Regions from separate parts of the Allobosea sp. genome, predicted to be linked through region 2. Evidence: predicted binding sites of a transcription regulator. Region 2 holds the regulator's gene; each other region holds the start of a gene.
The links. Region 2 encodes PhoB, which activates phosphate uptake and scavenging genes when phosphate is short. Its sites were predicted from a motif close to TGTCATNNANCTGTCAT; they were not measured.
Positions count from the first base shown of each region.

Region 1 (10,221 bases), 1.9 Mb from region 2:
GACGCCCATGCGGGCGAATTCGTCGGCATGGATCACCGTCATCCCGGAATCACGGGAGAATTCCCAGAGATATTCCGCCCCGCCGCGAATGCCGATCTGGATGATGCGGCGCGGATCGAGCACGCCATCCAGCACCGCCTGCCGGAACGGGCCGCCATGATGGAACCGGGAGCCCTCGTAAGGACCGCTGGTGTCGCAATGCGCGTCGATATGGATCATGCCGACGGGTCGCTTCTCGCCGACCGCGCGAAGGATCGACTGCGAGATCGAATGATCGCCGCCCACCGAAAGCGGGGTGACCCCGCCGGGTCGTGGATATCGCCGCCGCCGGCCTCGCCGTATTTGGCGCGCAGCCGTTCCAGCTCGCTCGACCGGTTCACCGCGGAGATTCATCCGGCGATGCTGACGGCCGATCTCGACGAAAAGCTCGCGCTGATGCGGGCGACGGTCTTGCCGAGCCCGATCAGGATCGATTCGGCCGTCAGGAATTCGGCCACGACGCTCCATTCGATCATTCCGTCGCGAAACGCCAGAATGATGAAAATCAAAAAGGATATGACCAGTATTCCAGAAATATACCGACCATAATGCTTGCGCCGGACGCGCCGGAGCCCGTCCGCAGACGAAAAATCCTCAACGATTTCTTTCGTCGCCGGTTCCATTGTCGCCGTTGCTTTTACCTGTCTTCGAGCCGCTACGGGCAGGGGAATGCTGAAGCGGTTTGGGGCCGCGATAAAGAGCGGCCGCCAAATGTTTACATTCGGCATATCGAATTGATCTGCCGGCCCGGTCCAGCACCGCGGATCAACAAGCATTCCTCGCCCGCTGGTGGTGCGGCGTCGAGCATGACGGGCAGCATCCTGGTGTCTGCGGCCTGTCTGGGTTGGGCTCTTGGTGTGTCGGACGGCAATAGCGCCTCGGGAACGCTGGTCCCGCCGTTCGGGCTCGCCCCCGACGCCGGCTGACCTTGCGGATCGACGAGAAGCCCGCGCTCCCACCGCTGCGGTTCCGCTCCTGTTTGCCGGCAGGCTGCCTCGTCTCTGCCAGCTTCGATGCGCCGGTGCTCGCGGTCCTGCGCACCGGCACGACGCTGAAGATCCAAGCGACGGCAGGCGGCGGTGTGCCCACCCCATTCTCAATTCCACTGCAGGGATTCGCAGCGGCACTCGATCGGGGTCGCAGTCCTTTCACGCTGAGGGTGAGCTTCTCGAACCACTCCGCCGAAGCCGTCACGACGCTGTCATCTCGACCCGATAGCGCTCCTTCCCGTGCACGGTCCATGGCGGCGGTGGCCAAGCCCAGCCGGCGTCGTGGCCATGGGAAACGACGGCTTCGAGAAACTTTCATGTTGCGGATCGAAAACCTGACCAAGCGTTTCGGCGACAGGAACGCCGTCGACGATGTCTCCCTGTCCATTCCCGCCGGTGAGATGGTCGGCGTCATCGGCCGCTCCGGAGCCGGCAAATCGACGCTGCTGCGCATGCTGAACCGCCTTGCGGAGCCCAGCAACGGCCGCATCTTCTGCGAGGATCGCGACATCACGGCGCTGAAGGGCACCGCGCTTCGGCGCTGGCGCCGCGACACCGCGATGATCTTCCAGCAGTTCAACCTCGTCGGTCGCCTCGACGTCATGACCAACGTGCTGCTCGGTCGGCTCAACCATCGCGCGGCGGCGCTGACGCTGGTGAAGAGCTTCGCAGAGGACGACAAGATCCGTGCCATCGCCGAGCTCGAACGGCTCGACATGGGCCATCTGCTCGCACAGCGCGCCGAGACCCTTTCGGGCGGCCAGCAGCAGCGCGTCGCCATCGCCCGCGCCCTGGTGCAGGAACCGCACATCATCCTGGCCGACGAGCCGATCGCCTCGCTCGACCCGCGCAACACCCAAATCGTGATGGATGCGCTGTTCCGGATCAACCGCGAGCACGGCATCACCGTGGTCTGCAACCTGCACGACCTCGATATCGCGGCGAAATATTGCGACCGGCTGGTCGGCATGGCCGCCGGCAGGGTCGTCTTCGACGACGTGCCGCAAGCGCTGACCCGCGAGGTCGCTGCCGGGCTCTACGGCATCGAAGCCAGGGATGCCGGCGCCGAGGCGCTCGACGCACTCGACGCCATCGCCACCGCCGAAGCGAAGCGCACCAGGCAGAAGATCGCCTGAGCCGCCCCATCGACCACGCGCAAGTAGACTTTATCACCCAAAGGAGCAGACCCAATGCTGACCCGTCGCCATGCCCTCAAGCTCACCGCTGCCGGCTTCGCGCTCATCGCGACCCCGGCCTTCGCCCAGGACTGGAAGGCGAAGTATCCCGAGCTCGTCTTCGCCATCATCCCATCGGAGAACGCCTCGGGCGTCGTCGAGCGCTACACTCCCTTCGTGAACTATCTCGCCAAGGAGCTCGGCACCAAGGTGACGCTGCGCATCGCCAACGACTACGCCGCCATCATCGAGGGCCAGCGCGCCGGCAACATCCACATCGCCTCCTATGGCCCAGCCTCCTTCGCCCGCGCCCGGATGACCGGTGCCAGGACAGACGCCTTCGCCATCGAGACCAATCTCGACGGTACCAAGGGCTATTATTCAGTCTTCTACGTGAAGAAGGATTCGCCCTATCGGACGATCGAGGACCTCAAGGGCAGGAATCTCGGCCTCGTCGACCCGAACTCCACCTCGGGCAACAACGTGCCGCGCTTCGCGCTGAACGGCATGAAGATCGAGCCGGAAACCTTCTTCGGCAAGGTCGTCTACACCGGCAGCCACGAGAACGCGATCATCGCCCTGCAGCAGGGGACGGTCGACGTCGCCGCCAACTGGTGGAACGACGAGCAGGAATCGAACCTCCAGCGCATGGCCCGCAAGAGCATGGCCAAGGCCGAGGATTTCCGGATCATCTACAAGTCCGAGCAGATCGTGAACTCGCCGATCGCCTATCTCACGGACCTGCCGGACGATCTCAAGGCCAGCATCCGCGACGCGGTGCTCAACCTCGCCAGCAAGGACAAGGCGGCCTTCGACAAGATCTACGAAGGCAAGGCCGGCCCGCTCGTCGCCGTCGACAACAAGGCCTATGATCCGATCATCGAACTCAACCGGTTCGTCGACGACCTGCGCAAGAAGAAGTCGTCGTAAGACGCACGCCTGGCCGCGACCGGAACCCATCTCCTGCATCGAAGTCGGTTGTTGCCGACTTCGACACTCTGAATGCTGATCTCGGGCAAGCCCGAGATCAGTGAGGGGGGCAGGGGTGAGGTGTCGGCCGTTGGACCGGTTGGCTCGGGCCTCGCCAACGCAGCGGCCACCTCCCGGCATTTCCGGTTAGCGGCCTACCTCTTACCCTGCCTTCTCCCTGTGGGAGAGGGTTCCCCGCGCCCCTGTCGGCAAGGGACCACACGGTTCATGACCCTCGCGATCGACCGCAACGACCCCGTCATCCGGGTCCATGCCGAGGCCTACCGGCAGGCTTCGTCCGTCAAGCGCCGGCAGACCCTGATCGGCGTCGCCGTGTTCATCGCCTGCGTGCTGCTTTCGGCCCGTGGCGCTGAAGTCGATCTCGCCAGATTCGCCGAGAACATCGGCCGCTTCCCCAAATACATCCACGAGACGCTGCCGACGCTCAGGCTCGCCAGCCTCGGCGCAGACCTTTCCGAATGGTATTGGGGCCTGAAGGGCTGGCTCAAGCTGCTCTGGCAGACCGTTCTCATCGCCTATGTCGGCACGGTGCTCGGGACCGCCGGCGCCGTCCTGCTCTGCTTTTCGGCCGCCGCCAATCTCGGCCGCTCCGCCTGGCTGCGCTTCGTCACGCGCCGCTTTTTCGAGTTCTGCCGCACTGTCCCCGAGATCGTCTTCGCACTGATCTTCGTCATCGCTTTCGGGTTGGGACCGCTGCCCGGCGTGCTCGCGATCGCGATCCACACCACGGGAGCGCTGGGCAAGCTCTTCTCCGAAGTGGTCGAGAACATCGATTTGAAGCCGGTCGACGGCGTCACCGCCACCGGTGCCGGGTGGTGGCAGGTCGTGCGCTTCGCGGTCGTGCCGCAGGTGCTCTCGAACTTCGCGAGCTATGCGCTGCTGCGCTTCGAGATCAATGTCCGCGGCGCCTCGATCATGGGCTTCGTCGGCGCCGGCGGCATCGGCCAGGACCTGATCGAGGCGATCCGCAAGTTCTACTTCACCGATGTCAGCGCCATCCTGCTGCTGATCATCGTCGCCGTGATGCTGATCGACTACGGCACGGAGCGGCTGCGCCATGCCCTCCTCAGCCTGGAGCATCGCAGATGAGCCTTACCCTCTCGATCGCCGAACGCGCCGACATCCTGCGCCGCCACGAGGCCGCTATCCGCGGCTCGCTCAAGGCCAGGCTCACGACGATCGCCACCGTTGCCGCGCTGCTCGGCCTCTTCGTCTACGGGCTGACGACGCTCGAAACCTCGCTCTGGAAGATCGTCTCCGGGGTCGGCAATCTCGGCAGCTTCGTCGTGCTGATGCTGCCGCCCGATCCCGGCTCCTGGGCGCGCGCCGTCATCTTCGCGAAGGCGCTCATCGAGACCGTCGCCATCGCCTTCCTCGGCACCGTGCTGGCGGCGGCGCTCGCCTTGCCCTTCGGTTTCCTCGCGGCGCGCAACGTCGTCGCCAACCGCATCGTCCATTTCCTCGCCCGCCGCTCGCTCGACACGGTGCGCGGCGTCGATGCCCTGATCTGGGCGCTGATCTGGGTGAATGTCGTGGGCCTGGGCCCATTCGCCGGCATGCTCGCCATCATGACCAGCGATCTGGGCGCCTTCGGCAAGCTCTATTCGGAAGCGATCGAGGCCGCCGACCGCAGGGCCGTCGAGGGCGTCGCCTCGGTCGGCGGCGGCAAGGCGCACGAGATCCGCTTCGGCCTCATGCCGCAGGTGCTGCCGGTGATCGCGAGCCAGGTGCTCTACTTCATCGAATCGAACACCCGCTCCTCGACCATCATCGGCATCGTCGGCGCAGGCGGCATCGGCCTCTATCTCGCGGAGTCGATCCGCACGCTGGAATGGCGGCAGGTCTCCTTCCTGATCCTGCTGATCCTCGCCGCCGTCTCGGCCATCGACTTCCTGTCGGGCAAGCTGCGCTTCGCCGTCATCGGCAAGCGGGCGGTGTAGGCTCAGCCATCATGGGCTGGCCCGGGATGGGCGGGGGAGGGGGAATCCCCGAAAGGCTCGATCACCATCTCCATGCGCGCGCCGGCGAAGACGCTCGAAACCAGGTGGATCGGCGTCAGGTCCGGCAGCGCATCAATGGCGGACGAGACCATCACCGCCGATGCCGGCGCGATTTCCAGCAAGCCCGCCTCGCGCTCATCGGCGAGCCGCGCCGTCAGCCGCGTCGACAGGCGCACGTAATCCGCGATGCCATAGTGCTTGAAGGCGGCGGTGATCGAGCCCTCCGCATCGCGATAGGCCCTGTCGAAAGCCGGGAAGCGCTCGACCGGGAGCCAATGCGTGCTTGTACCCATCGGCACGCCATCGGCCAGGCTCACGCCCCGCACACGCCAGAGCGGCGCCCCGGCCTTCAGGCCGAGCGCCGCGCAGGCCGACGCCTCGCCCCGGATCGTCTTAGCGCAGAGCATGCGGCTCGTGCCGACGATACCGAGCTTGCCCATATTGCTGCGCATGCTGACGCGCCGGCCGATCGGGTAGGGCACGCGCGGGGTGCCGACCTGCGTGCCGCGCCCGCGCGACACCGTCACCAGCCCGAGATCGGCAAGGTGCCGGAACGCCTGCCGCACCGTATGGCGATGCACGCCGTAACGATCGGCCAGCGCGGTCGAGGCCGGCAGCGTATCGCCCGGCCGATAATCCTCGCGCTCGATCGCAGCCATCAGGTCGTCGGCGATGCGCCGCCAGACCGGGCCGCCCTCGCCGTCGAGGACCGGGGCTTGCGCCGTGCCGTCCGTCATCAAAAGGTCATCCGAAAAGTATAGACATTCACCATCATCAGGGACATTATAGTCTAGACATTTGTGGCTGACCAGCGAGCCGGCGGATGAACCCGAAAACACCCCGACAACAATGGATGGCGACCCTGGCGCGCGCCACCCGCGACGAGATCGCGAGCCTTCTCGGCGTCCTCCCCGAGCATGAGGTGCTGAAGGCGCCCGAGACCGGCACCGTGATGGTGGAAGGCCGGGCCGGCGGCGCCGGGCGGCGCTTCAATCTCGGCGAGGCGACGGTGACGCGCTGCGTCGTGCGCCTTCCGAGCGGCCGCATGGGCTTCTCCTATGCGCTCGGCCGCGACCACCGCAAGGCGCGGCTCGCAGCCCTGCTCGACGCCCGCCTCCAGGACGCGGCCGCCGGCGGCGAGCTCGCGCAGGGTATCGCAGCGCTGGCCGTTCGGCAGGCGGCGGCCCGCGATCTCGCCTCGCGCAAGGCGGCGGCGACCAAGGTCGATTTCTTCACGCTGGTCAGGGGCGAGTGATGACGGCGCAGGACAGGATCTCCCCCGGCTTCTCCGATCCGGTCTTCCAGTCGCAGGCCGCCTTCCGCGCCTTGCTCGCGGCGCTCTCCGAACCCGGCACGCTCCAGGCCGTCGCCGCTGACATCACGCCGCCGGAAGGCCTTGCCATGGCCACTGCCACGACGCTGCTGGCGCTGGCCGATTACGAGACCCCGGTCTGGCTGCCCGAGGCGCTGCGCGACGGCGCGGCCGCCGCCTGGCTGCGCTTCCATTGCGGCGTGGCGCTGGTCGACGAGCCGGCCGGGGCCGCCTTCGCCGTGCTCGACGGTGCGGCCGACGAGCCCAGGCTTTCCGCCTTCAACCTTGGCACGGACCAGTTCCCGGATCGTTCCACCACCGTGATCGTCCAGGTCGCGGCGCTGGAAGGCGGCACGGCCTTCACGCTCTCCGGCCCCGGCATTCCCGGCAGCCGTACGATCGCGCCGCGGGGCCTGCGCCCCAGCTTCATCGCGGAGCTCAGCGATAACGGCGCGCTCTATCCGCTCGGCGTCGATGTCGTGCTGGCCCATGGCGATGGCGTGATCGGCCTGCCGCGCTCGACTGAGATCGGGGAGGCAGTCTGATGTATGTCGCCGTCAAGGGCGGCGAGGCCGCGATCCTCGCCACGCATGATCTCGTCGCCGAGGCGCGCCGGGGCGACCCGGCCGTGCCGGAGATCAGCGTCGCCCAGATCCGCGAGCAGCAGGCGCTGGCCTGCGCCCGCGTGATGAACGAGGGCTCGCTCTATGACCGGGACCTCGCCGCGCTCGCCCTGAAGCAGTCGCAGGGCGACGTGATCGAGGCCGCTTTCCTGATGCGCGCCTATCGCACCACGCTGCCGCGCTTCGGCTCTTCCGAGCCGCTCGATACCGCCGCGATGGCGATCCGCCGCCGTGTCTCGGCGACCTACAAGGATCTGCCCGGCGGGCAGGTGCTCGGGCCGACCTATGACTATACGCATCGCCTCTTCGACTTCGCCCTGATGGAACCGCAACAGGCCCCCTCTGCCCTTGGGGGAGAGGGTAGGCCGCGCAACGCACAGGACGCGGCAGCGCCAAGCCTTCCCTCATCCGACCCGGCTCCGCCGGGCCACCTTCTCTCCCGAGGGGAGAAGGAAAGAGCCCCGCTCGATCCTCATATGCCGCGTGTGCCCGATATCCTCGGCGCCGAAGGGCTGATGGAGGCGGAGGAGCCGCCGGAGGGCGATCCGCGCCCCTTCGACCTGACGCGCGATCCGATCGCCTTTCCGGCCGAGCGCGACGTGCGCCTGCAATCGATGGCGCGCGGCGACGAGGGTTTCCTGCTCGGCCTCGGCTATTCCGTGCAGCGCGGCTTCGGCGGCACGCATCCCTTCGTCGGCGAGGTCCGCGTCGGCGAGGTCGCGGTCGAATTCGTGCCGGAGGAACTCGGCTTCGCGGTCGATCTCGGCGACGTCACCCTGACCGAATGCCAGATGGTCAACCAGTTCCAGGGCTCGAAGGAGGTGCCGCCGCAATTCACCCGCGGCTACGGCCTCGTCTTCGGCCATAGCGAGCGCAAGGCGATGTCGATGTCGCTGGTCGACCGGGCGCTGAAGGCGCGCGATTTCGGCGAGGCGACGACCTATCCGGCGCAGCAGGACGAGTTCGTTCTCTACCACGCCGACAATGTCGAGGCGGCCGGCTTCGTCGAGCACCTGAAGCTGCCGCACTACGTCGATTTCCAGGGCGAGCTCGAACTGATCCGCCGCATCCGCAAGGAGCGCGAGGAACGGCTCGCCCGCGAGCAGGACACGCTGCCGGAGGCCGCGGAATGACCCTTCACCAGGTTCCGGCCTACAACTACGCCTATCTCGACGAGCAGACCAAGCGGATGATCCGCCGCGCTTTGCTCAAGGCCGTCGCGGTGCCGGGTTATCAGGTGCCGTTCGGCTCGCGCGAGATGCCGCTCGCCCGCGGCTGGGGCACCGGCGGCATCCAGATCACCGCCGCGATCATCGGCCCGGCCGATACGCTCAAGGTGATCGACCAGGGCGCCGACGACACCACCAACGCCGTCTCGATCCGCAGGTTCTTCGAGCGCACGGCCGATGCCCGCACCAGCGAGGCGACCGGGGAGGCGACGATCATCCAGACCCGCCACCGCATCCCGGAGGCGCCGCTGAAAGCCGGGCAGGTCATGGTCTATCAGGTGCCGATGCCGGAACCCTTACGCCGCCTGGAGCCGCGCGAGGCCGAGACCCGCAAGATGCACGCCTGGGCCGAATACGGGCTGATGCAGGTCAAGCTCTACGAGGACATCGCCCGCTACGGCGAGATCACCAAGACCTATGACTATCCCGTCATGGTCAACGACCGTTACGTGATGGCGCCTTCGCCCATCCCGAAATTCGACAACCCCAAGATGCACATGTCGCCCGCGCTGCAACTGTTCGGCGCCGGCCGCGAGAAGCGCATCTACGCGCTGCCCCCCCATACCCGCGTGAGGAGCCTCGATTTCGAGGATCATCCCTTCCGCATCCAGAGCTGGTCGCAGCCCTGCGGGCTCTGCGGCGCGGCCGACAGCTATCTCGACGAGGTCGTCATCGACGATCGCGGCGGGCGCATGTTCGTCTGCTCCGACAGCCATTACTGCGAGACCCGCCGGGCTGAAGGCCATCGCGGCACCATGCTGGGCGATGCGACGGCAAGCGGGCTGGTCGAGGAGACCGCCCCATGACCCTTCACGCCACGTTCCCCGACGCCGACCTCGACCCCGCCCCGCTGCTCTCCGTCGCCGGCGTCGGCCGCTTCTATGGCGGGCGCATCGGCTGTGCCGATGTCTCCTTCGAGCTCTGGCCGGGCGAGGTGCTCGGCATCGTCGGCGAATCCGGCTCGGGCAAGTCGACCCTGCTGCGCTGCCTCGCCGGCATCGACAGGCCCGACGAGGGCGAGGTCATGTTCCGCGGCGGCCCCGAGCCGCTCGACATCTACTCGGTCTCCGAGCAGGAGCGCCGCAGCCTGATGCGCACCGCCTGGGGCATCGTCCACCAGAACCCGCGCGACGGCCTGCGCATGGACGTCACCGCCGGCGGCAATGTCGGCGAGCGCCTGATGGACCGCGGCGACCGGCATTACGGGAAGATCCGCGAGCGCGCCCTCGACTGGCTGCAACGCGTCGAGATCGCCGGCTCCCGCATCGACGACCGGCCGCGCCAGTTCTCCGGCGGCATGCAGCAGCGCCTGCAGATCGCCCGCGTGCTGGTCTCGCAACCGCGCCTCGTCTTCATGGACGAGCCGACCGGGGGCCTCGACGTCTCGGTGCAGGCGCGCCTGCTCGACCTGCTGCGCGTGCTGGTGCGCGATCTCGGCCTCGCCGCCATCATCGTCACCCACGACCTCGCCGTCGCGAGGCTCCTCACCGACCGGCTGATGGTGATGAAGGATGGCCGCGTCGTCGAGCAGGGCCTGACCGACCAGGTCCTCGACGACCCGCATCACGCCTATACGCAACTCCTGACCTCGGCGGTGCTGAGTGTGTGACCTGTTCTCCTGTCGTGGGTTCCGGGTCCGCGCCTGCGGCGCGTCCCGGAATGACAGCGGCGCCCCCGTCACATCCCCGTCACCGCGAATCGGCAAGGCACTGACCCCATGACCAGGATGATTCAGGTCGAGAACGTCGCCAAGACCTTCACCCTGCACAACCAGGGCGGAGCGCGCCTGCCCGTCTTCGACAACGTCGATTTCAGCGTCGAGGCCGGCGAGGCGCTGGTGCTGGCGGGCGCGTCGGGTGCCGGC
Region 1 covers NZ_JAMLIX010000001.1:394,737-404,957, reverse strand. The annotation lists partial or broken gene M9917_RS01790 (arginase family protein) at 1-303, opposite strand, end outside; gene M9917_RS01785 (hypothetical protein) at 312-965, shown strand; partial or broken gene M9917_RS01780 (invasion associated locus B family protein) at 968-1,114, shown strand; gene phnC (phosphonate ABC transporter ATP-binding protein) at 1,346-2,164, shown strand; gene phnD (phosphonate ABC transporter substrate-binding protein) at 2,219-3,133, shown strand; gene phnE (phosphonate ABC transporter, permease protein PhnE) at 3,401-4,282, shown strand; gene phnE (phosphonate ABC transporter, permease protein PhnE) at 4,279-5,133, shown strand; gene phnF (phosphonate metabolism transcriptional regulator PhnF) at 5,136-5,930, opposite strand; gene phnG (phosphonate C-P lyase system protein PhnG) at 6,017-6,448, shown strand; gene phnH (phosphonate C-P lyase system protein PhnH) at 6,448-7,050, shown strand; gene M9917_RS01740 (carbon-phosphorus lyase complex subunit) at 7,050-8,261, shown strand; gene M9917_RS01735 (alpha-D-ribose 1-methylphosphonate 5-phosphate C-P-lyase PhnJ) at 8,258-9,163, shown strand; gene phnK (phosphonate C-P lyase system protein PhnK) at 9,160-9,966, shown strand; gene phnL (phosphonate C-P lyase system protein PhnL) at 10,075-10,221, shown strand, end outside.
Region 1: phnC (phosphonate ABC transporter ATP-binding protein) is a predicted target of PhoB. The motif match lies at 1,228-1,244, and genes of this name have one in related genera.

Region 2 (10,221 bases):
CGTCTTCACCGACTATCTCTCGAAGGTCTCGGCCGACTGGAAGTCGAAGATCGGCGCCAACCAGTCGGTGCAGTGGCCGGTCGGCATCGGCGGCAAGGGCAACGAGGGCGTCTCGGCCTCGGTCAAGCAGGTCGCCAACGCGATCGGCTATGTCGAATACGCCTATGCCAAGCAGAACAAGCTCTCCCACGCGCTGGTGAAGAACGCCGACGGCGCCTTCCCGGCTCCGGAGGAGAAGGCCTTCCAGGCGGCGGCCGCCAATGCCGACTGGCAGGCGCAGCCGGGCTTCGGCATCTCGCTCAACGACCAGAAGGGCGCGCAGGCCTGGCCGATCACCTCGGCGACCTTCATCCTGGTTCCCGCCAAGCCCGAGAAGCCGGCCGAGGTGCAGGAAGCGCTGAAGTTCTTCGACTGGGCCTACAAGTCCGGGGACAAGCTGGCGAGCGAGCTCGACTATGTCGCCCTGCCGGCCAAGGTGAAGGACGAGGTCAGGGCCGCCTGGAAGGGCGTGACCGACAATTCCGGCAAGCCGATCTTCTGATCGGCGCCGAACCCCACCGGAGCCCGAGCGGAATGACCGCAGCAACCGACATGACGCGCATGCCCTCGGCGATGCCTGCCCGCAGGACGCCGAAGGCGGGTTTCGATCGCGTCTTCCGCCATGCCAGCTTCGGGGCGGCGCTTCTGGTGCTGGTGATGCTCGCCGGCATCATGGCGGCGATGGTCGCCGGCGGCTGGCCGGCCTTGCGCGAATTCGGCCCGGGCTTCATCACCTCCAGCGTCTGGGACACCCAGAACGAGCAATACGGCGCCTGGCCGGCGATCGCCGGCACGCTCTCGACGGCGCTGATCGCGCTCATGATCGGCGTGCCGCTCTCGCTCGGCATCGCCGTCTACCTGACGCAGCTCGCCCCGCCCTGGTTCAGGAAGCCGGTTTCGACCGCGATCGAGCTGCTCGCCGCCGTGCCCTCGATCATCTACGGCATGTGGGGCCTGTTCGTCTTCGTGCCGCTGTTTGCGGCCTATGTGCAGGTCCCGCTCTCGAACCTCGTCGAGGGCATGCCGGTCGTCGGCACCATCCTCTATGCGCGCTCGCCCTCGGGACTGGGCATCTTCACGGCCGGCATCATCCTGGCCTTCATGATCATCCCGTTCATCGCCTCGATCACCCGCGACATGCTGGAGCAGATCCCCTCCGTGCTGCGCGAGAGCGCCTATGGCATCGGCGCGACGACCTGGGAAGTCGTGCGCCATGTGCTGGTGCCGCAGGCCGGCGCCTCGATCATCGGCGCGATCATGCTGGGGCTCGGCCGCGCGCTCGGCGAGACGATGGCGGTCACCTTCGTCGTCGGCAACGCCAACCGGCTCTCGGCCTCGATCCTCGATCCGGGCTCGACCATCGCCTCGCGCATCGCCAACGAGTTCAACGAGGCGCTGGGCCTGCAGCTCAACGCGCTGATCGCGCTGGGCTGCATCCTGTTCTTCGTCACCTTCGTCGTCCTCGTCATCGCGCGGCTGCTCGTCGCCCGCGTCAAGCGCTACTGAGGTCTTGCCCATGACCCTGACGACCACGCCCCGCGACCTGCCCCGCCAGCCCTGGGGGCGGGTGCGCCGCTCGCGCCGCACCGCCGACCGGCTGATGAGGGTGACCGCCGCCGGCTTCACCCTCATTGCCGTCTTCGTGCTGTTCTGGATCCTCGGCATGCTTTTCGTGAAGGGTATCGGCGGACTTTCGCTCACGACCTTCACCGCGATCACGCCCGGCCCCGGCACCGAGGGCGGCGGGCTTGCCAACGCCATCGTCGGCTCCTTCGTGCTGACCTTCCTCGGCATCGCGATCGCGACCCCGATCGGCGTGCTGGCCGGGACCTGGCTCGCCGAGTACGGGCGCGGCTCGCAGCTCGCGAACCTGATCCGCTTCATCAACGACATCCTGCTCTCGGCGCCGTCGATCCTGATCGGCCTGTTCGTCTACGTCATCCTGGTCGAGCCCTTCCGCGGCTATTCCGGCTGGGCGGGCGGCGTCGCGCTCGGCATCATCGCGATCCCCGTGATCGTGCGCACCACCGAGGATATGCTGAACCTCGTTCCCGGCCCCTTGCGCGAGGCCTGCGCTGCGCTCGGCGCCCCGCCTTCCGTGGTGATCACCAGCGTGACCTGGCGGGCCGCCAAGGCCGGGATGGTCACCGGCATCCTGCTCGCGCTCGCCCGCATCGCCGGCGAGACGGCGCCGCTCCTCTTCACCGCGCTCAACAACAATTTCTGGTTCTCGCCCTCGCTCGTCGGCGGCGTCTCGAACCTGCCGGTGACGATCTACCAGTTCGCCTCCGCCCCTTACGAGAACTGGCAACAGCTCGCCTGGGCGGGCTCGCTGATCATCACGGTCTCGATCCTCGTGCTCTCGCTCGTCGCCCGGCGCATCGTCGCCGGTGGCAAGTAGGGCTTGAAAACCAACCCGGTCGCCCGCGACCCTGAGGACTTAATGTCGATGCTCTCGACCCTTGAAACCTCCCCGCAGACGCTCGATGCCGAAGCGCCCGTCCGGATCGCGGTCCGGAACCTCGATTTCTACTATGGCGAGCACAAGGCGCTGAAGAACGTCAATCTCGACTTCCGCGACCGCCATGCCACGGCGCTGATCGGCCCCTCCGGCTGCGGCAAGTCGACCCTGCTGCGCATCTTCAACCGGATCTACTCGCTCTATCCGGAGCAGCGGGCGACCGGCGAGGTCATGCTCGACGGCCGCAACGTCATCTCCAACGACATCGACGTGAACGAGCTGCGCTCGCGCGTCGGCATGGTCTTCCAGAAGCCGACGCCCTTCCCGATGTCGATCTACGACAACGTCGCCTTCGGCATCCGCCTCTACGAGAAGCCGCCGAAATCCGAGCTCGACGACCGCGTCGAGGGCGCGCTGCGCCGCGCCGCGCTCTGGGACGAGGTCAAGGACAAGCTCAGGAGCTCCGGCATGGGCCTCTCCGGCGGCCAGCAGCAGCGCTTATGCATCGCGCGCACCATCGCCCAGAAGCCGGAGGTGATCCTGTTCGACGAACCGACCTCGGCGCTCGACCCGATCTCGACCGGCAAGATCGAGGATCTGCTGGAGCAGCTCAGGAGCGACTTCACCATCGCGATCGTGACGCACAACATGCAGCAGGCGGCGCGCATCTCGCAGTACACCGCGTTCATGTATCTCGGCGAGGTGATCGAATTCGCGCCGACCAACACCATCTTCATGAACCCGGCCAAGAAGCAGACGCAGGACTACGTCACCGGCCGGTTCGGCTGAGCGATACTTATTTTTGCATCGGCTTTTCCGAAAACCGCCCACCACTTTTCGGGCCGATGCACCAGAGGACAGCACCATGACCGAGCACATCGTCCGCTCCTACGACGCCGATCTCGAGGGCATCCGCCGCAGCCTCGCCGAGATGGGCGGCATGGCCGAGCGCATGCTGGGCGATTCGACCGTCGCGCTGCTGCGCGGCGACACCGCGCTCGCCCAGAAGATCATCGCCGCCGACCAGCGCCTCGACAACCTCCAGCGCGAGGTCGAGGAGAAGGCGGTGCTCACCATCGCGCGCCGCCAGCCGCTGGCGCAGGACCTGCGCGAGCTGATCTCGGCGATAAGGCTCGCTTCCGACATCGAGCGCGTCGGCGATCTCGCCAAGAACATCGCCAAGCGCGCCGTCGCCATCGCCGGCCAGTTCCAGCCGCCGCATCGCGCCGTCGTCGGGCTGGAGCATATCAGCCGCCTGGTGCAGGCGCAGCTCAAGGACGTGCTCGACGCCTATGCCGCGACCAACGAGCAGAAGGCGCTCGACGTCTGGCGCCGCGACGACGAGATCGACGCGCTCTACACCTCGCTGTTCCGCGAACTCCTGACCTATATGATGGAGGACCCGCGCAACATCACCTTCTGTACGCATCTCTTGTTCTGCGCCAAGAACCTCGAGCGCATCGGCGACCACACCACCAACATCGCCGAGACGATCCATTACCTCGTCACCGGCGATTCCCTCGACGGCAACCGGCCGAAGCTCGATACGACCAATATCGCGGTCGAAGCGGTTACGGGGAAGTGAGGGTAAGGCTAGCATGGCCGCACGCATCCTGATCGTCGAGGACGAGGAGCCGCTGACCCTGCTGCTGCGCTACAACCTCGAGGCCGAGGGCTTCGAGGTCGACAGCGTCGCGCGTGGCGACGAGGCGGAGCTGCATCTGCGCGACCACACGCCCGATCTCATCCTGCTCGACTGGATGCTGCCGGGGCTCTCCGGCATCGAGCTCTGCCGGCGGCTGCGCGCGCGGCGCGGCACCGAGCGCGTGCCGATCATCATGCTGACGGCGCGCGGCGAGGAGACCGAGCGGGTGCGCGGGCTCGCCACCGGCGCCGACGACTATGTCGTGAAGCCGTTCTCGCTGCCGGAGCTGATCGCGCGCATCCAGGCGCTGCTGCGCCGCGCCAAGCCCGGCCATGTCGCCGGCCTCCTGACCGCCGGCGACCTCGAGCTCGACCGCACGACGCGGCGCGTGCGGCGGGCGGGCAGCGAGCTCCATCTCGGGCCGACCGAGTTCCGCCTGCTCGAATTCCTGATGCAGGCGCCCGGCCGCGTCTATTCGCGCGCGCAGCTCCTCGACGCGGTCTGGGGCCGCGACGTCTATATCGACGAGCGCACCGTCGACGTCCATGTCGGGCGGCTGCGCAAGGCGATCACGCCCGGCGACGCCAAGGACCCGCTGCGCACCGTGCGCGGGGCCGGCTATGCCTTCGACGAGACCTTCGCGCGCGGCTGAAGGGTGCGCTCAGGCGTTCGGGCCGCCCTCGATGTCGCCGGCCCAGGCCAGCGCCTTGCCGTAGTCCTCGGGCTTGAAGGCGCGCACCGTGACGAAGGGGATCGCCGGGGAGAGCAGCTCGACGAAGCTGGTGAGCCAGCCCTTGTCGGTGATCACCGCCTCGCGCGGGAAGCGGTTGAGCTCCCACAGCTTGCTGATGCCGTAGCGGGCATCCTTCCAGGCGGCGGCGAGCGTCATGTCGGTGAAGTCGGTCAGGTCGGCCAGGATGCCGAGCTTCTCGTGGCGGGAAAGCCTGGCCTCGATATCGGCCATCACCGCGTCGAGGTCCTCGGCCGTCAGCGTCTGCGACAGGCGATAGGCGGCGACATGATCGGGTGCGGGAAGAATGGTGAGCATGGCGCTTCCTCCTCGGCGACAACGCGCGGGGCAGGGTGAGGTTTCCCCGGGTCACAGGATGCTGGCTGCAACGACGACTGTCATTCCGGGGCGCGCCTTGGCGCGAAACCGGAACCGACGGCTGGGCGAGCCACCCGAAACGAGGCATAGAATGTTTCACCCGGTCGTGGGTTCCGGGTTCTTCGCTTACGCGAAGCCCCGGAATGACGAAGGTGGGGCAAGTGTCAACAGCCCCTGGGGCAGGGGGCGGGACGGGCCACATGGATGCGGCGCAGGGCACAGAGGCCGATGGCGTGAGCGTCACGCTCGCCCATGTCGAGAAATCCTTCGGCGGGGTGAGGGCGCTGGACGACGTCTCGCTCTCGGTCGGGGCCGGCACGGTCCTGTGCGTGATCGGGCCGCCGGGTGCCGGCAAATCGACCCTGCTGCGCTGCGTCGGCGGGCTCGAGACGATCGACCGGGGGACGATCCGGCTGGATGGCGGGCCGGTCGCGCCGCTGATCGGCGAGCGCGCCGACCTGCCCGAGGCGATGACGGCGTTGCAGCAGATCATCGAAGGGCCGCTCTCCGGGCTGAAGCGGCCGCGCCGGCAGCTCGTCGCCGCGGCGATGGCGGCGCTGGAGCGCGTCGGCCTCGCCGACAGGCGCGATGCCTATCCGGCCGAGCTCTCGGGCGCTGAGCGCCAGTGCGTCGCCATCGCGCGCGCACTGGCGGTGAGGCCTGGGCTGATGCTGTTCGACGCGCCGACGGCGGGGCTGGAGCCCGATGAGGCCGGCGCGGTGCTCGAGGTGATGCGCGGCCTCGCCGCCGGCGGCATGACCATGATCGTCGTCACCGACGCGCTCGATTTCGTCCGTGCGGCCGCGAGCGCGGTCATCTTCATGGACGAGGGCAAGATCGTCGCGCCGGCGCCGGGGCTTGCGATGAGGGCGGGGCTGCCGTAACCCGGTCCGGTCTCATCCGGATCGCCTGCGCCCGCCTCATGTCAGCCTCGATCACCGACCGCTATGCCGCCCTGGTCGAGGCGGGCGCCATCGAGCGCGATCCCGCGCAGGTCGCGGTGGTGAAGAAGCTCGAAGCCCTGACCGCGACGCTCGCCGCCCGCCGCCTCGCCCGCAAGGGCAGCGCGCTCGGCTGGCTCTTCGGCCGCAGGCCCGAGACGAGCGAGGCGCCGAAGGGGCTTTATGTCTGGGGCTCGGTCGGCCGCGGCAAGACCATGCTGATGGACATGTTCTTCGAGGCCGCGCCGGTGAAGCGCAAGCGCCGCGTGCATTTCCACGAATTCCTCGCCGACGTCCACGCCCGCATCAACGCCTACCGGCAGAAGATCAGGACGGGCGAGGTCAAGGACGCCGACCCGATCGCCCCCGTCGCCGCCGATCTCGCCGGGGAAGCCTATCTGCTCTGCTTCGACGAGTTCACCGTGACCGACATCGCCGATGCGATGATCCTGGGGCGGCTGTTCACGGCGCTGTTTTCGGCCGGCGTCGTGGTGGTCGCGACCTCCAATGTCGAGCCGTCGCGGCTCTATGAGGGCGGGCTCAACCGGGCGCTGTTTACCCCCTTCATCGCGCTGCTCCAGACCCGGGTCGAGGTGCTCAAGCTCGATGCGCGCACCGATTTCAGGCTGGAGAAGCTCGGCGGCGCGCCGGTCTATCACGTGCCCGCCGACGCGAAGGCGAAGGCCGCGCTCGATCAGGCGTTCAAGGCCCTGTCCGGTGTGGAGCGGGGGCAGCGCACGGTGCTTTCCGTGCAGGGCCACGACCTCGTCGTGCCGCAGGCGGCGGGCGGCGTGGCGCGGGCGAGCTTCGCGGATCTCTGCGCCGAGGCCTATGGCGCCTCCGACTACATCGCGCTGGCGCAGCGCTTCCACACGCTCGTGCTCGACGACATACCCGTTCTCGATTACGACCGGCGCAACGAGGCCAAGCGCTTCATCATCCTGATCGACACGCTCTACGAGCACCATGTTAAGCTCGTCGCCTCGGCGGCGGCCGAGCCGCACGAACTCTATAAGGCGCGGCAGGGCCGCGAGGCCTTCGAGTTCGACCGCACCGTCTCGCGGCTGATCGAGATGCGCTCCGGCGATTATCTCAGCCTGCCCCATGGCCGCCCGGATTCGGCGGCGAGCGGGGATACGACCGGGCTGGTGGAGACGTGACGAAGGTAGCGGCGCCAGAGCGGGAGGGCGGCTGAACATGCCACCGCGCGAACCGAGCGAGACCCGTATCCTCACGGTGGCCTCCGAGCATCTGCGCCGGTTCGGGCTGAAGCGCTTCACGGTCGTCGCCGTGGCGGAGGAGGCGGGCATGACCCATGCCAATGTCTACCGCTATTTCCCCTCGCGCGTGGCGCTGATCGACGCCGTCGTCGATCTCTGGCTCAAGGCGACGGAGCGCAACCTCGCCGACATCGCCGACGGGCCGGACCCCGCCGACGACAAGCTCGAGCGCCTGATCCTCGGCCTCGCCAAGGCCAATCGCGATCTCCTCGGCGAGGAGCCGCATCTCTTCGCCGCGCTGTCGCTGGCGGTCGCCCGGCGCCATGCCATCAGCCGGCGCAACCGCGCCCGTGTCCGCGCCCTGTTCGAGCGCGTGATCGACGAGGGGATCGCCACAGGCGTATTCGAGCCGCGCGACCGCGACAGGGCCATCGCCTTCGTCATCGACGCGACGAACCGCTTCATCCACCCGGCCTCGCTGGCGCTGGAAGCCGATGTGCCGCAGGCTTCGGTCGATACCAGGCTCTCCACCCTGATCCGGGTGATCCTGCGGGTGCTCGGCAGCGGGATCGTGTGAAAAATCAGGTTACTAATTACAGAAAACGTAAATTGTAACAAACCGGATTCCTGGCCTCGGGGCGGTCGCATTTCGAGCGCTCGCGTGCAAGTCATTGAAAAACCAGAGCCCGCGCCAGGGGCCTGCATGACCCTCACGCGGGCGCCCGAGAAAAGCCGCTTTTGCGGCGAGGGTTGCGGCAAAAGCCCGCTTTGGGCCAAAGGAACGCACGGTTTGGCCGGCTGGAGCAGGATCGGGAAAAACCGGGAAACGGCTTCTCCCGATCCTGCTCTAACTCTTGGACGAGAGTCGGCTTTTCGCAGCGCCAGGACAAAAGGACTAGGCCATGGCCCGTAAGAAGATCGCCCTCATCGGCTCCGGTCAGATCGGTGGCACGCTCGCCCACCTCGCCGGCCTCAAGGAACTGGGCGACGTCGTCCTGTTCGACATCGCCGAGGGCGTTCCGCAGGGCAAGGGGCTGGACATCGCCGAATCCTCGCCGGTCGACGGCTTCGACGCCGGCTACAAGGGCACGAACTCCTATGAGGACATCAAGGGCGCCGACGTGATCATCGTCACCGCCGGCGTGCCGCGCAAGCCCGGCATGAGCCGCGACGACCTGATCGGCATCAACCTCAAGGTGATGAAGTCGGTCGGCGAGGGCATCAAGCAATATGCCCCGAAAGCCTTCGTGATCTGCATCACCAACCCGCTCGATGCCATGGTCTGGGCGCTGCAGAAGTTTTCCGGCCTCAAGCCGAACATGATCTGCGGCATGGCCGGCGTGCTCGATTCAGCCCGCTTCCGCTACTTCCTCGCGGAGGAATTCCAGGTCTCGGTCAAGGACGTCTCGGCCTTCGTGCTCGGCGGCCACGGCGACGACATGGTGCCGCTGGTGCGCTATTCGGGCGTCGCCGGCATCCCGCTGCCGGACCTCGTCAAGATGAAGTGGACGACGCAGGAGCGCCTCGACGCCATCGTCGAGCGCACCCGCAAGGGCGGCGGCGAGATCGTCAACCTGCTCAAGACCGGCTCGGCCTTCTATGCGCCGGCGGCTTCCGCGATCGCGATGGCCGAGAGCTATCTCAAGGACCAGAAGCGCGTGCTGCCGGCCGCCGCCGCGCTGAAGGGCCAGTACGGCGTCAAGGACATGTTCGTCGGCGTGCCGGTGGTGATCGGCGCCAAGGGCATCGAGCGCGTCGTCCGGATTCGCCTCAACGGCGCCGAGAAGGAGATGCTGGCGAAGTCGGTGGCGTCCGTGCAGGGGCTGATCGACGCCTGCAAGAGCATCGACGCGTCTCTGGCGTGAGCCTGCATGTCGACCGGGCAGCGGCTCGCCGGCCTGTTGCTGGCCGGAACCGCCCTCGCGGCTTCGGCCGCGCAGGCGGCTCCCGTCCGGCAGACCATCGCCGCGGAATATGTCGCGACGGATATCCGGCAGCTCGCCGGTCAACTGGCCGATGTGGCGAGGCTTTGCTGGGTCGGCAAGGATCCTGCGTTCGACGGGATCAGGTTCGATCGGGTCGAGCAGGGGGCGGAACCCACCACCTTCCGGCTGGTCTTCACGGATCAGCGGAAAGCAGCGGTTGCAGGCAAGCGCCATTTGCGCATTCTGACGGGCAAGTCGGGCTCGCTCGTCATGGTCGTGCTCGAACAAGAGAATATCGATGTCTCCGCCGCCGTGACCCGTCACGCCGGTGCCTTGATCAAGCGTCGCTTTTCGCCCTGCTAATCCCAGGCAAAGGAACAACTGCATGAACATCCACGAATACCAGGGCAAGGCCATCCTCAAGGAGTTCGGCGCGCCCATCTCGGCCGGTTTCCCCGCTTTGTCGGTGGCGGAGGCGGTCGAGGCCGCCGGCAAGCTGCCGGGCCCGCTCTATGTGGTGAAGTCGCAGATCCACGCCGGCGGGCGCGGCAAGGGCAAGTTCAAGGAACTGCCGGCCGACGCCAAGGGCGGCGTGCGCCTCGCCAAATCGGTCGCGGAGGTGGAAGCCTTCGCCAGGGAGATGCTCGGCAACACCCTCGTCACCGCGCAGACCGGCCCCGCCGGCAAGCAGGTCAACCGCCTCTATATCGAGGACGGCTCGGACATCGAGAAGGAGTTCTACCTCTCGGCGCTGGTCGACCGCGAGACCTCGCGCATCGCCTTCGTCGTCTCGACCGAGGGCGGCATGGACATCGAGGCCGTCGCCCACGACAGCCCTGAGAAGATCCTGACCTTCTCGGTCGATCCGGCGACCGGCATCAT
Region 2 covers NZ_JAMLIX010000001.1:2,288,174-2,298,394, forward strand. The annotation lists gene pstS (phosphate ABC transporter substrate-binding protein PstS) at 1-541, shown strand, start outside; gene pstC (phosphate ABC transporter permease subunit PstC) at 574-1,545, shown strand; gene pstA (phosphate ABC transporter permease PstA) at 1,556-2,440, shown strand; gene pstB (phosphate ABC transporter ATP-binding protein PstB) at 2,483-3,289, shown strand; gene phoU (phosphate signaling complex protein PhoU) at 3,366-4,085, shown strand; gene phoB (phosphate regulon transcriptional regulator PhoB) at 4,099-4,797, shown strand; gene M9917_RS10545 (SpoIIAA family protein) at 4,807-5,193, opposite strand; gene M9917_RS10550 (amino acid ABC transporter ATP-binding protein) at 5,454-6,137, shown strand; gene zapE (cell division protein ZapE) at 6,176-7,354, shown strand; gene M9917_RS10560 (TetR/AcrR family transcriptional regulator) at 7,392-7,991, shown strand; gene mdh (malate dehydrogenase) at 8,317-9,279, shown strand; gene M9917_RS10570 (hypothetical protein) at 9,286-9,702, shown strand; gene sucC (ADP-forming succinate--CoA ligase subunit beta) at 9,725-10,221, shown strand, end outside.

Region 3 (10,221 bases), 1.3 Mb from region 2:
TCGCTGCCGCTGATCACCGCCTCGATCCTGTCGAAGAAGCTCGCTGCCGGGCTTTCCGGCCTCGCCATGGACGTGAAGTTCGGCTCCGGCGCCTTCCTGCCGGACTATGGCGCGGCGCAAGAGCTGGCGCGGGCGCTGGTCGACACCGCAGGCGGCGCCGGGCTGCCGACGACCGCGCTGCTCACCGCCATGAACGAGCCGCTCGCCTCGGCCGCGGGCAATGCGCTCGAGGTCGCCTATGCGCTCGACCACCTGACCGGGCGGCGGCGCGAGCCGCGCTTCCATCAGGTCACGGTGGCGCTCGCCGCCGAGATGCTGCTGCTCGGCGGGCTCGCCCCGGATGTCGATTCGGCCCGGCAGACGATCGAGCGGGCCTTCGAAACGGGCGCCGCGGCGGAACGTTTCGCGCGGATGATCGCTGCCCTCGGCGGCCCGGCCGACCTCCTGGAAGCGCCGGGGAAGCATCTCGCCGCCGCCCCGCTCGTGAAGCCGGTCTTCGCCGGGGCGGCCGGGGCCGTCGCGGGGATCGACACGCGCGCGGTCGGGCTTGCCGTCGTCGCGCTCGGCGGCGGCCGGGTCAGGCCGCAGGACCGGGTCGATCCCGCGGTGGGCATCGTCGCGCTGGCGGGGCTCGGCGAGGCGGTCGGACCCGACCGGCCGCTCGGCATCGTCCATGCCCGCGACGAGGCCGGATACCATGCGGCAAGCGAACGCTTGCGCGAGGCCTACCGGATCGGAGAGGCTCAGGCGCGCGGCCCGCTGGTCGCGGAACGGATCACGGAGAGGTTGTCGGGATGAGTCTGCTTCTGGCCATGACGGGCTGGCATGTCGAGGATTGGCGCCGGCGTTTCCAGGCGCTGCTGCCGGATATGCCGATCGTGGTTCCAGGCGAGCCCTTTGACCGCCGCGCCGTGCATTACGTCGCGAGCTGGAAGCACGCTCCCGGCAGCCTGACCGGCCTGCCCAACCTCGCCGCGATCTTCTCGCTGGGCGCCGGCGTCGACTTCATCTTCGCCGACGACAAGCTGCCGCCGGCGCCGATCGCGCGCATCGTCGATCCCGACCTGACGACGCGGATGAGTGAATACGTCGTGCTGCACTGCCTGATCTATCTGCGCCAGCAGCGCCGCTACGACCGCCAGCAGCGCGAGACGCTCTGGGCCGACGACCGCGACCAGCCGGCCGCGCGCGCGGTCCGCGTCGGCATCATGGGGCTCGGCGAGCTCGGGCAGGACGCCGCCCGCAAGCTTTCCGTCATCGGCTTCGACGTCGCCGGCTGGAGCCGCTCGCCCAAGGCGATCGAGGGCCTCATAACCTTCTCCGGCGAGGATGGCCTGAAGGCGTTCCTCGCCCGCACCGACATCCTCGTCAGCCTGCTGCCGCTGACGCCGGAGACGCGCGGCATCATCGATGCCGGGCTCATCGCCGGGCTGGCACAGGACGGACGCCTCGGCGGGCCGTTCCTGATCAATGCCGGGCGCGGCGGATCGCAGGTCGAGGCCGACATCCTCGCCGCGCTCGACGCCGGAACGCTCAAGGGCGCGACGCTCGACGTCTTCGAGACCGAGCCGCTGCCGCCCGATTCAACCCTCTGGAGCCACCCGGCCGTGACGGTCACGCCGCATAACGCGGCGATGTCGGAACCCGAGGCGGTGGCGACCGCGGTCGCCGCCCAGATCAGGCGGCTGGAAGCGGGCGAGCCGCTCCAGAACGTGGTCGATCCGGCGCGGGGCTACTGAAGGGCGGCGTCATGCGAGCCGCTTGTCGGGCGAATCGCAGAGATCGCTCTGGATGCAGCGGCCGCATTCGGGCTTGAGCGCCTTGCAGGTGTAGCGCCCGTGCAGGATCAGCCAGTGATGGGCGTGGCGGCCGAACTCCTCGGGAATCGCCTTCTCCAGCCCGCGCTCGACCTCGAGCACGTTCCTGCCCGGCGCCAGGCGCAGCCGGTTGGAAACGCGGAAGACATGGGTGTCGACCGCATGGGTGATCTCGCCGAAGGCGATGTTGAGCACGACGTTGGCCGTCTTGCGGCCGACGCCGGGCAGGCTCTCCAGCGCCTCGCGCGTCGCAGGCACCTCACCGCCGAACTCGGCGATCAGCTTCCGGCTGAGCGCGATCACGTTCTTCGCCTTGTTGCGGTAGAGCCCGATCGTCTTGATGTAGTCGCGCACGGTGTCCTCGCCGAGCGCCAGCATCTTCTCCGGCGTGTCGGCGATGGCGAAGAGCGGGCGTGTCGCCTTGTTGACGCCGGCATCGGTCGCCTGCGCCGAGAGCACGACCGCGACCAGGAGCGTGAAGGCGTTGATGTGCTCGAGCTCGCCCCTGGGCTCGGGGTTGGCCGCGCGGAAGCGGCTGAAGATCTCGCGGATCTCGGCTGGCCCCCGCGCGCGCGGCAACGTGATGCGTTTTGCCGGCACTGTCGCGCGAGGGGGCTTGTTCGGCTGGTCCATGACGGCGTTATAATGCGCCGATGATCCCCCGCAACAGCCCGGATAGCGAGATCGTGGACGCTTGCCAGCGGCCGGTCTTCGACGCCACGATCACGCCGCATCGCTCGCTCGGCCAGAGGGGCCTGCGCATCGTGATGACGCTGGTGTGTCTCACGAGCGTGATCTCCTCGGTTCCCTTCGTCCTGCTCGGCGCCTGGCCGGTGGCGGGCTTCTTCGGGCTCGATATCCTGGCGCTGTTCATCGCCTTCCAGCTCAATTTCCGGCATGCGCGCGCCTTCGAGCGGATCGTGGTGACGCCGCTCGAGATCCTGCTGCGCAAGGTCTCGCATCACGGCCGCGAGGCGGTCTGGCGCTTCAACCCGGCCTGGACCCGGCTCGAACGCCAGACCGACGAGGATTACGGTTTGCTCGGCCTCACGCTGGTCTCGCGCGGGCAGAGCGTCGCGGTCGCGGCCGCGCTCTCGCCGCAGGAGCGCTCGGGCTTCGCCGATGCGCTCGGCGCGGCGCTGTCCAGCGCTCGCCGCGGCCCCGATTACGGGCCGCCCTGAGCCGAACACAGCCCTTGCCGCCCTTGCCAGCTTTCGGGTGGGAACGGCAGGATGGGGCCCCTAGATTCGCATCATGACAAATGATGCGAGGTTCCCGATGAACGCTCATGCTCCCATGAAAACGGCGATGACCCCGACGCGCTTCTCGCAAGCGGTGCTGACGCGCGCCACCGAGGCGATGCCCGGCGCGGCCGATTTTCCGGCCGCCGCGCCGGGCTCCGATTACGATACCGTCCGGCGCATCCTCTCCTTCATCAGCCATAACTGGCGCGAGCAGCCGACGATCGAGGCGATCGCCGAGGCCGCCGGCGCGACGGGAAGCGATGTCCACCATCTCTTCCGGCGCTGGTGCGGGCTCACCCCCAAGGCTTTCCTGCAGGCGATCACGCTCGACCATGCCAAGGGGCTGCTCTGCGCCTCGGCGAGCGTGCTCGACGCCGCGCTCGAGGTCGGTCTCTCCGGCCCCGGCCGGCTGCACGATCTCTTCGTGACGCATGAGGCGATGTCGCCCGGTGAATGGAAGGCCGGCGGCGAAGGCTTGAAGCTCTCCTACGGCTTCCACCCTTCCCCCTTCGGCGAGGCGCTGATCGTGGTCACCGGGCGGGGGCTTGCCGGCCTCGGCTGGGTCTCGACCGACGCCGACGGCGGCAAGGTCGTCGGCGGCAGGCCCGAGGCGCTGGCCGACATGATGCGGCGCTGGCCCCATGCCGACTATCATTACGACCCGGCACTGACGGGCGCTTACGCCACGCGCATCTTCGAGCCGAAGGCGTGGTCGCCGGAAACGCCGCTGCGCGTCGTGCTGATCGGCACCGATTTCGAGGTCAGGGTCTGGGAAACGCTGCTGCGCATCCCGGTCGGCCGCGCCACCACCTATGGCGAGGTCGCAAGCCATATCGGCAAGCACGGCGCGGCGCGCGCCGTGGGCCTGGCGGTCGGCAAGAACCCGATCTCCTTCGTGGTGCCATGCCACCGCGTCATCGGCAAATCCGGCGCGCTGACCGGCTATCACTGGGGGCTGACGCGCAAGCGCGCCATCCTCGGCTGGGAGGCCGGGCAGACCGCCGCCGGATGATCCGGACCGGCTACTTCCTGAGATACATGTCCCAGCAGGGCGCGAGCGCGACCGGCTCGCGCCCGTTCAGCGCGGCGGCGAAATGCTCACGGATCGCCTCGCGCTGCGTCGTCACCGGGCATTTCGGCATCAGGATCGCATCCGTCCGGCGCAGCGCCTCCAGCGTGCCGGGCTCGAGCACGGGCGTGCTGCGGCCGGGATCGACGCCGACCGGCACGACGCGCGGCGGCGTGCGCTCCATGAGATAGTTCAGCGGATCGACGAAATCGAAGGTGAAGAAGCCGTTGAGCTCGCGCTTGTTGGCCGCTTCCCAGTTGCGGATCGCGGTGACGGCCTGCTGGATCTCGAGCAGCCAGGTCGCCTGGAAGTCGATCTCCGAATAAAGGATGTAGGAGGGCAGGATATCGCGCCGGACGAGGTCGCTATAGGCCTCCTGATGCGTGGCGTAGTGGTCGAGCATCGCCGCGGCGCGCGCTGCGATGTCCGGCTTCATCTCGACCCGGCCGAGCGGGCCGAGATCGGGCAGGTCGAGGCCGACATAGGTCGGCGCGCCCATCAGCGCGCGCATGCCGCGCTCGACGCAGATCACCGCGCTCGGCAGCGCGACCGCGAGCGCCAGCACCAGGACGAGCGGCCGCATCCGGTCCTCGCGGCGCCGCCACCAACCCGTCAGCAGCGGCAGCAGGATCGGCCACAGGCCGATGAATTCGAGCGAGCCGGTGTTCTGCGTCTCGAACAGGGCGAGCGCGGCGAGACCCAGGACGAACCAGCCGACCGGCTGATCGGCTAGCGCCCGCCAGCCGGAAAGCGTCGCCGGCAGCCCGTCGCGCCAGGCCGCCACGGCGAGCACGACGATGAGCAGGAGCGAGGGGCCGATCACGTTGAACTTGACCGAGGCCACGGTCAGGAAGCGCGGCAGCAGCGTGCCGGTGTTGAGGCTGAGCAGCGTCAGGATGTCGGAGAGATAGGCTGAGCTCAGCCCTGTGGCGACCTCGAGCAGGCCGAGCGCGAGGAGCACGATCGCGGCGGCGGCGAACGCGTCGCGGAAGCGCATCCGGCCGGCGAGCGCGGCATAGCCGACGAGCAGCGTGCCGGAAACCGCGCCCGTGACCTTGGTCAGGAACAGCGTGAGCATCAGCACCGCCACCAGCGCGATGCGCAAGGCCCGGCGCGGCACGAACAGCAGGGTCGCGATCAGGAGGTAGAGCAGCAGCGCGACATGGCGGTTGTAGAAGCCGTAGCCGTCGAAGCCCGGATGCGGATAGAGCCCGTGCAGATTGACCGGCAGCGCCGCGAACATGAGGAAGGGCAGCGTGAGCGCCAGCGCCTGCGGCCGGGAGCGCCGGGAGACCTCGCCGGCGAGCAGCGCGAGCACCGGCAGCATGACCGGCAGAAGCGCCCAGTTGATCAGCAGCATCGGCTGCGCGTCGGGGAAGAGCGCATCCAGGCCGGCGGCGAGATAGAAGCCGAGCGGGCCGATCGGCACGAAGAAATCGACGGTCGGGACCTGGCCCAGGCCGATGCGCTGGATGGCGTCGAGATAGACCACCGTGTCCCAGGCGTTGGGGCCGAGCGGCAGGCGCAGCGGCAGGGTCAGCGCCACGGCCGCCATCGCCGCGAAAGCCGCGATCCAGGCGAAAGGCCGGCCAGCCAGCCGCGCCACGATTCCCTTGCCGCCCAGCTGGGAGCCCCGCCTCCCGGTCTCGCTCATCGCCACGCCGAACCCTCCTGGTCCAGCCTGCGGTGTGGCAGAAAAATCTTACCAGCAGCCTGACGAAATCGGGGAGTGTCGCTCCATTCGGCGAAAGCAGCATGGTTTGCAGCTTCGGGAGCTACCTCCGTCATTCCGGGGCGCGCCTTCAGGCGCGAACCCGGAATGACGGCCGCGCGCCTGCCCCTCACAGCACGCCGCGCTTCGCCAGATGGCGCATCAGGTGCGAGGCGCCGTAGGTCCAGGGCGCGCATTCGTCGGTGCGCCGCATCCGGTTGACGAGGCTGCCGAGCTCGGGCGCGGCGATGGTGACGATGTCGCCGTATTTGTGGGTGAAGCCGCCGCCGGGCGCATCGCGGTCCTCGGTCGGCGCGAACATGGTGCCGAGATAGAGCGCCGCCCCGTCCGGATACTGGTGGTGCGGGCCGATCATCTGCCGGGCGAGATCGGCCGGATCGCGGCTGATCCTGGCGATCGAGGAAGCGCCTTCCAGCCGGAAGCCGTCCTCGCCCTCCACGGTCAAGGCCACGGTCGTCCGGCGGATATGGTCGAGGGTGAAGCCGGCGTCGAAGAAGCGGATGAAGGGACCGACTGCCGCGGCGGCGTTGTTGTCCTTGGCCTTGCCGAGCAGCAGCGCCGAGCGGCCCTCGACATCGCGCAGGTTGACGTCGTTGCCGAGCGTGGCGCCGACGATCGCGCCGGTCGAGGCGACGATCAGCACGATCTCCGGCTCGGGATTGTTCCAGTGCGAGGCCGGGTGCAGCCCGGCATCGGCCCCGGTGCCGACCGTCGACATCGGTGGCGCCTTGGTGAAGATCTCGGCATCCGGCCCGATGCCGACCTCGAGATACTGGCTCCAGGCGCCCTGCCCGATCAGCACCTGCTTGAGATGCATCGCCTCGGCGGAGCCCGGCTTCAGCTTCGAAAGGTCGTCGCCGATGAGATTTCCGATCTCGCTTCGGATCGTTGCAGCCGCCGCCGGGTTGCCGCGCGCCTTCTCCTCGATGACGCGCTCCAGCATCGAGACGGCGAAGGTGACGCCCGCCGCCTTCACCGCCTGGAGGTCGAGCGGCGAGATCAGCCAGGGCCGCTCGGAATCGCGCCCGTCGACGGGGGTGTTGGCGAGGATATCGGCAAGCGTGCCGATCGCCTCGCCCGGCGCCTGGCGCAGCGCGGCGGCCGGGTCGGCGGCCTCGCAGAGATCGCGGGCCGTGGGAAATCGCGCCGTCACGTCGACGAGCTCGCCGCCCCGCGGCGTCACCACCGCCGGGCCGCCGAGATCGGGCCGCCAGACGCGCCCGGCGAGCGCGGCGGCATCGGCGTCCACGGGCAGGGTCGCGGTCACGGAAAGGGCGAGGTTCGGCATGGCGCGGCATCCACGGGCGGTTTCGGACAAGGGCAGCACAGATCAACCCGGAATGCGCGCCCGCGCAAGCCGGCGAACCCCGACCATAGGCGCATTGCGGCAGGCTTCATTGATTTGTCATTGAATTGTCGTCTGCGCTTCGTGCTAGCTTGCGCACCAACGACAAGAACCGCGGCGGCGTCCGCGAATAGGGAGATTCGAGCCATGATCACAAGAACGCGCATCCTGTTGTCGGTCGCGGCCTTCGCGCTGGCGGGCGCCACGCCTGCCCTCGCGCAGACCGAGATCCAGTGGTGGCACGCGCTGACCGGTGCCAACAACGACGTCGTCGTCAAGCTCGCCGAGGACTTCAACGCCTCGCAGAAGGACTACAAGGTCGTGCCCGTCTACAAGGGCTCCTATCCCGATACGCTGAACGCCGGCATCGCCGCCTTCCGCGCCGGCCAGGCGCCGCACATCCTGCAGGTCTTCGAGGTCGGCACCGGCACGATGATGTCGGCCAAGGGCGCGATCAAGCCGGTCCACGAGGTGATGAACGAAGCCGGCGAGAAGTTCGATCCGAACAGCTATCTGCCCGCCATCACCGGCTATTACTCGACGGCAAAGGGCGAGATGCTCTCGATGCCGTTCAACTCCTCCTCGATGGTGATGTGGTTCAACAAGGACGCCTTCCGGAAGGCGGGCCTCGACCCGGAGAACCCGCCGAAGACCTGGCCCGAGACCTTCGAGGCCGCCAAGAAGCTGAAGGCCGCCGGCTTCGACAAATGCGGCGTCTCGAACGCCTGGGCGACCTGGGCGAACATCGAGCAGTTCGGTGCCTGGCACAACATCCCGCTCTCGACCCAGGTCAACGGCATGGCCGGCTTCGACGCGGTCATGACCTTCAACAAGAGCCCGGCCTTCCTCAAGCACTGGACCAATCTGGTCGCGCTGCAGAAGGACAAGACCTACGACTATTCCGGCCGCACCAACAATGGCGAGGGCCGCTTCACCTCGGGCGAATGCCCGATCTTCCTGACCTCCTCGGGCTTCTTCGGCAACGTCAAGGCGAACGCCAAGTTCGACTGGGGCAACGCCCCGATGCCGTATTACCCGGATGTGGAGGGCGCCCCGCAGAACTCGATCATCGGCGGCGCCTCGCTGTGGGTGATGGGCGGCAAGAAGGCCGAGGAATACAAGGGCGTCGCCAAGTTCTTCAGCTTCCTCTCCGATGTCGACCGGCAGGTGAAGCTGCACACCGAATCCGGCTATCTGCCGATCACCAAGGCGGCCTATGAGAAGGTCAAGGCCTCGGGCTTCTACAAGGACAAGCCCTATCTCGAGACCCCGATCCTCGAGCTCACCAACAAGGCCCCGACCGACAACTCCAAGGGCCTGCGCTATGGCAGCCTCGTCCAGATCCGCGACATCTGGTCGGAGGAGCTGGAGGCGGCGCTGAACGGCCAGAAGTCGCCGCAGGCGGCGCTGGACGCAGCCGTCGAGCGCGGCAACCAGATGCTGCGCCAGTTCGAGCGCACCGCGGCGAAGTGAAACGATCCGCCTACCGCGCTACGTCATCCCGGGCGTAGCGAAGCGAAGACCCGGGATCCATGCCCGAACCGCTCCGGCATGGACCCCGGGTCGCCCTCCGGTCGCCCGGGATGACCGCGCCGTACAGAGTTCCCGATGCAGAAGAACGCCTATTTCAAGGGGCTGACGATCCCCTTCCTGCTGCTCTTGCCGCAGCTGGCGATCACCATCGTGTTCTTCTACTGGCCGGCGAGCCAGGCGGTCTGGCAGAGCTTCCTGCTGGAGGACGCCTTCGGCATCTCGACGCAGTTCGTCTGGTTCGAGAACTACCAGACGCTGCTCGCCGATCCGGGCTATCTCAGGGCCGCCATCAACACGGCCGTCTTCTCCACCTTCGTCTGCGCGCTGTCCTTGTCGATCGCGCTGCTCTTTGCGGTGATGGCCGACCGGCAGCTCAGGGGAGCGGAGATCTACAAGACGCTGCTGATCTGGCCCTATGCGGTGGCGCCGGCCATCGCCGGCGTGCTCTGGCTGTTCATGTTCGACCCCTCGCTCGGCATCCTGGCGCGCGGCCTCGAATGGCTCGGCATCGCCTGGAACCCGCGGCTGAACGGCAACGACGCGATGCTGCTGATCATCATGGCCGCGACCTGGAAGCAGATCAGCTACAATTTCCTGTTCTTCCTCGCCGGGCTGCAATCGATCCCGAAAAGCGTGATCGAGGCGGCGGTGATCGACGGCGCCCGGCCGATGCGCCGGTTCTGGACGATCGTCTTCCCGCTGCTCTCGCCGACGACCTTCTTCCTGCTCGTCGTCAACATCGTCTACGTCTTCTTCGACACCTTCGGCATCATCGACGCGGTGACCGGCGGCGGCCCCTCGGGCGCGACCGAGACCCTGGTCTACAAGGTCTTCTCCGACGGCAAGGGCGGCTCCGATCTCGGCGGCTCGGCGGCGCAGTCGGTGCTGCTGCTGATCATGGTGATCGGGCTCACCGCGATCCAGTTCCGCTTCATCGAGCGCAAGGTGAGCTACTGATGGTCGAGGACCGGCGCCTGGGCGACGCGATCGCCTATCTCATCCTGACGATCGGCGTCCTGATCGTCGCCTTCCCGGTCTGGCTGACCTTCGTCGCCTCGACCTGGGACGCCGCGACCGTGATCAACGGCCAGATGCCGCTCTATCCCGGCCCGTATTTCCTGGAGAACTACAACCGCATCCTGTTCGTCGGCACCTCGAGCACGACGCGCGAGCCGGTGATCCACATGATGCTGAACTCCTTCATCATGGCGATGGCGATCGCGCTCGGAAAGATCTTCATCTCGGTGCTTTCGGCCTATGCGGTGGTCTATTACCGCTTCCCCTTCCGGATGACGGCGTTCTGGATCATCTTCGTCACGCTGATGCTTCCCGTCGAGGTGCGCATCTTCCCGACCTTCAAGATCGTCTCCGACCTCAACATGCTCGACACCTATCAGGGGCTGGCCGTGCCGCTGATCGCCTCGGCGACGGGCACGCTCTTGTTCCGGCAGTTTTTCATGACGATCCCCGACGAGTTGCTG
Region 3 covers NZ_JAMLIX010000001.1:985,743-995,963, forward strand. The annotation lists gene deoA (thymidine phosphorylase) at 1-798, shown strand, start outside; gene M9917_RS04640 (2-hydroxyacid dehydrogenase) at 795-1,739, shown strand; gene nth (endonuclease III) at 1,749-2,450, opposite strand; gene M9917_RS04650 (DUF2244 domain-containing protein) at 2,504-2,998, shown strand; gene M9917_RS04655 (methylated-DNA--[protein]-cysteine S-methyltransferase) at 3,177-4,073, shown strand; gene M9917_RS04660 (hypothetical protein) at 4,084-5,790, opposite strand; gene M9917_RS04665 (fumarylacetoacetate hydrolase family protein) at 5,972-7,150, opposite strand; gene ugpB (sn-glycerol-3-phosphate ABC transporter substrate-binding protein UgpB) at 7,355-8,680, shown strand; gene ugpA (sn-glycerol-3-phosphate ABC transporter permease UgpA) at 8,816-9,697, shown strand; gene ugpE (sn-glycerol-3-phosphate ABC transporter permease UgpE) at 9,697-10,221, shown strand, end outside.
Region 3: ugpB (sn-glycerol-3-phosphate ABC transporter substrate-binding protein UgpB) is a predicted target of PhoB. The motif match lies at 7,266-7,282, and genes of this name have one in related genera.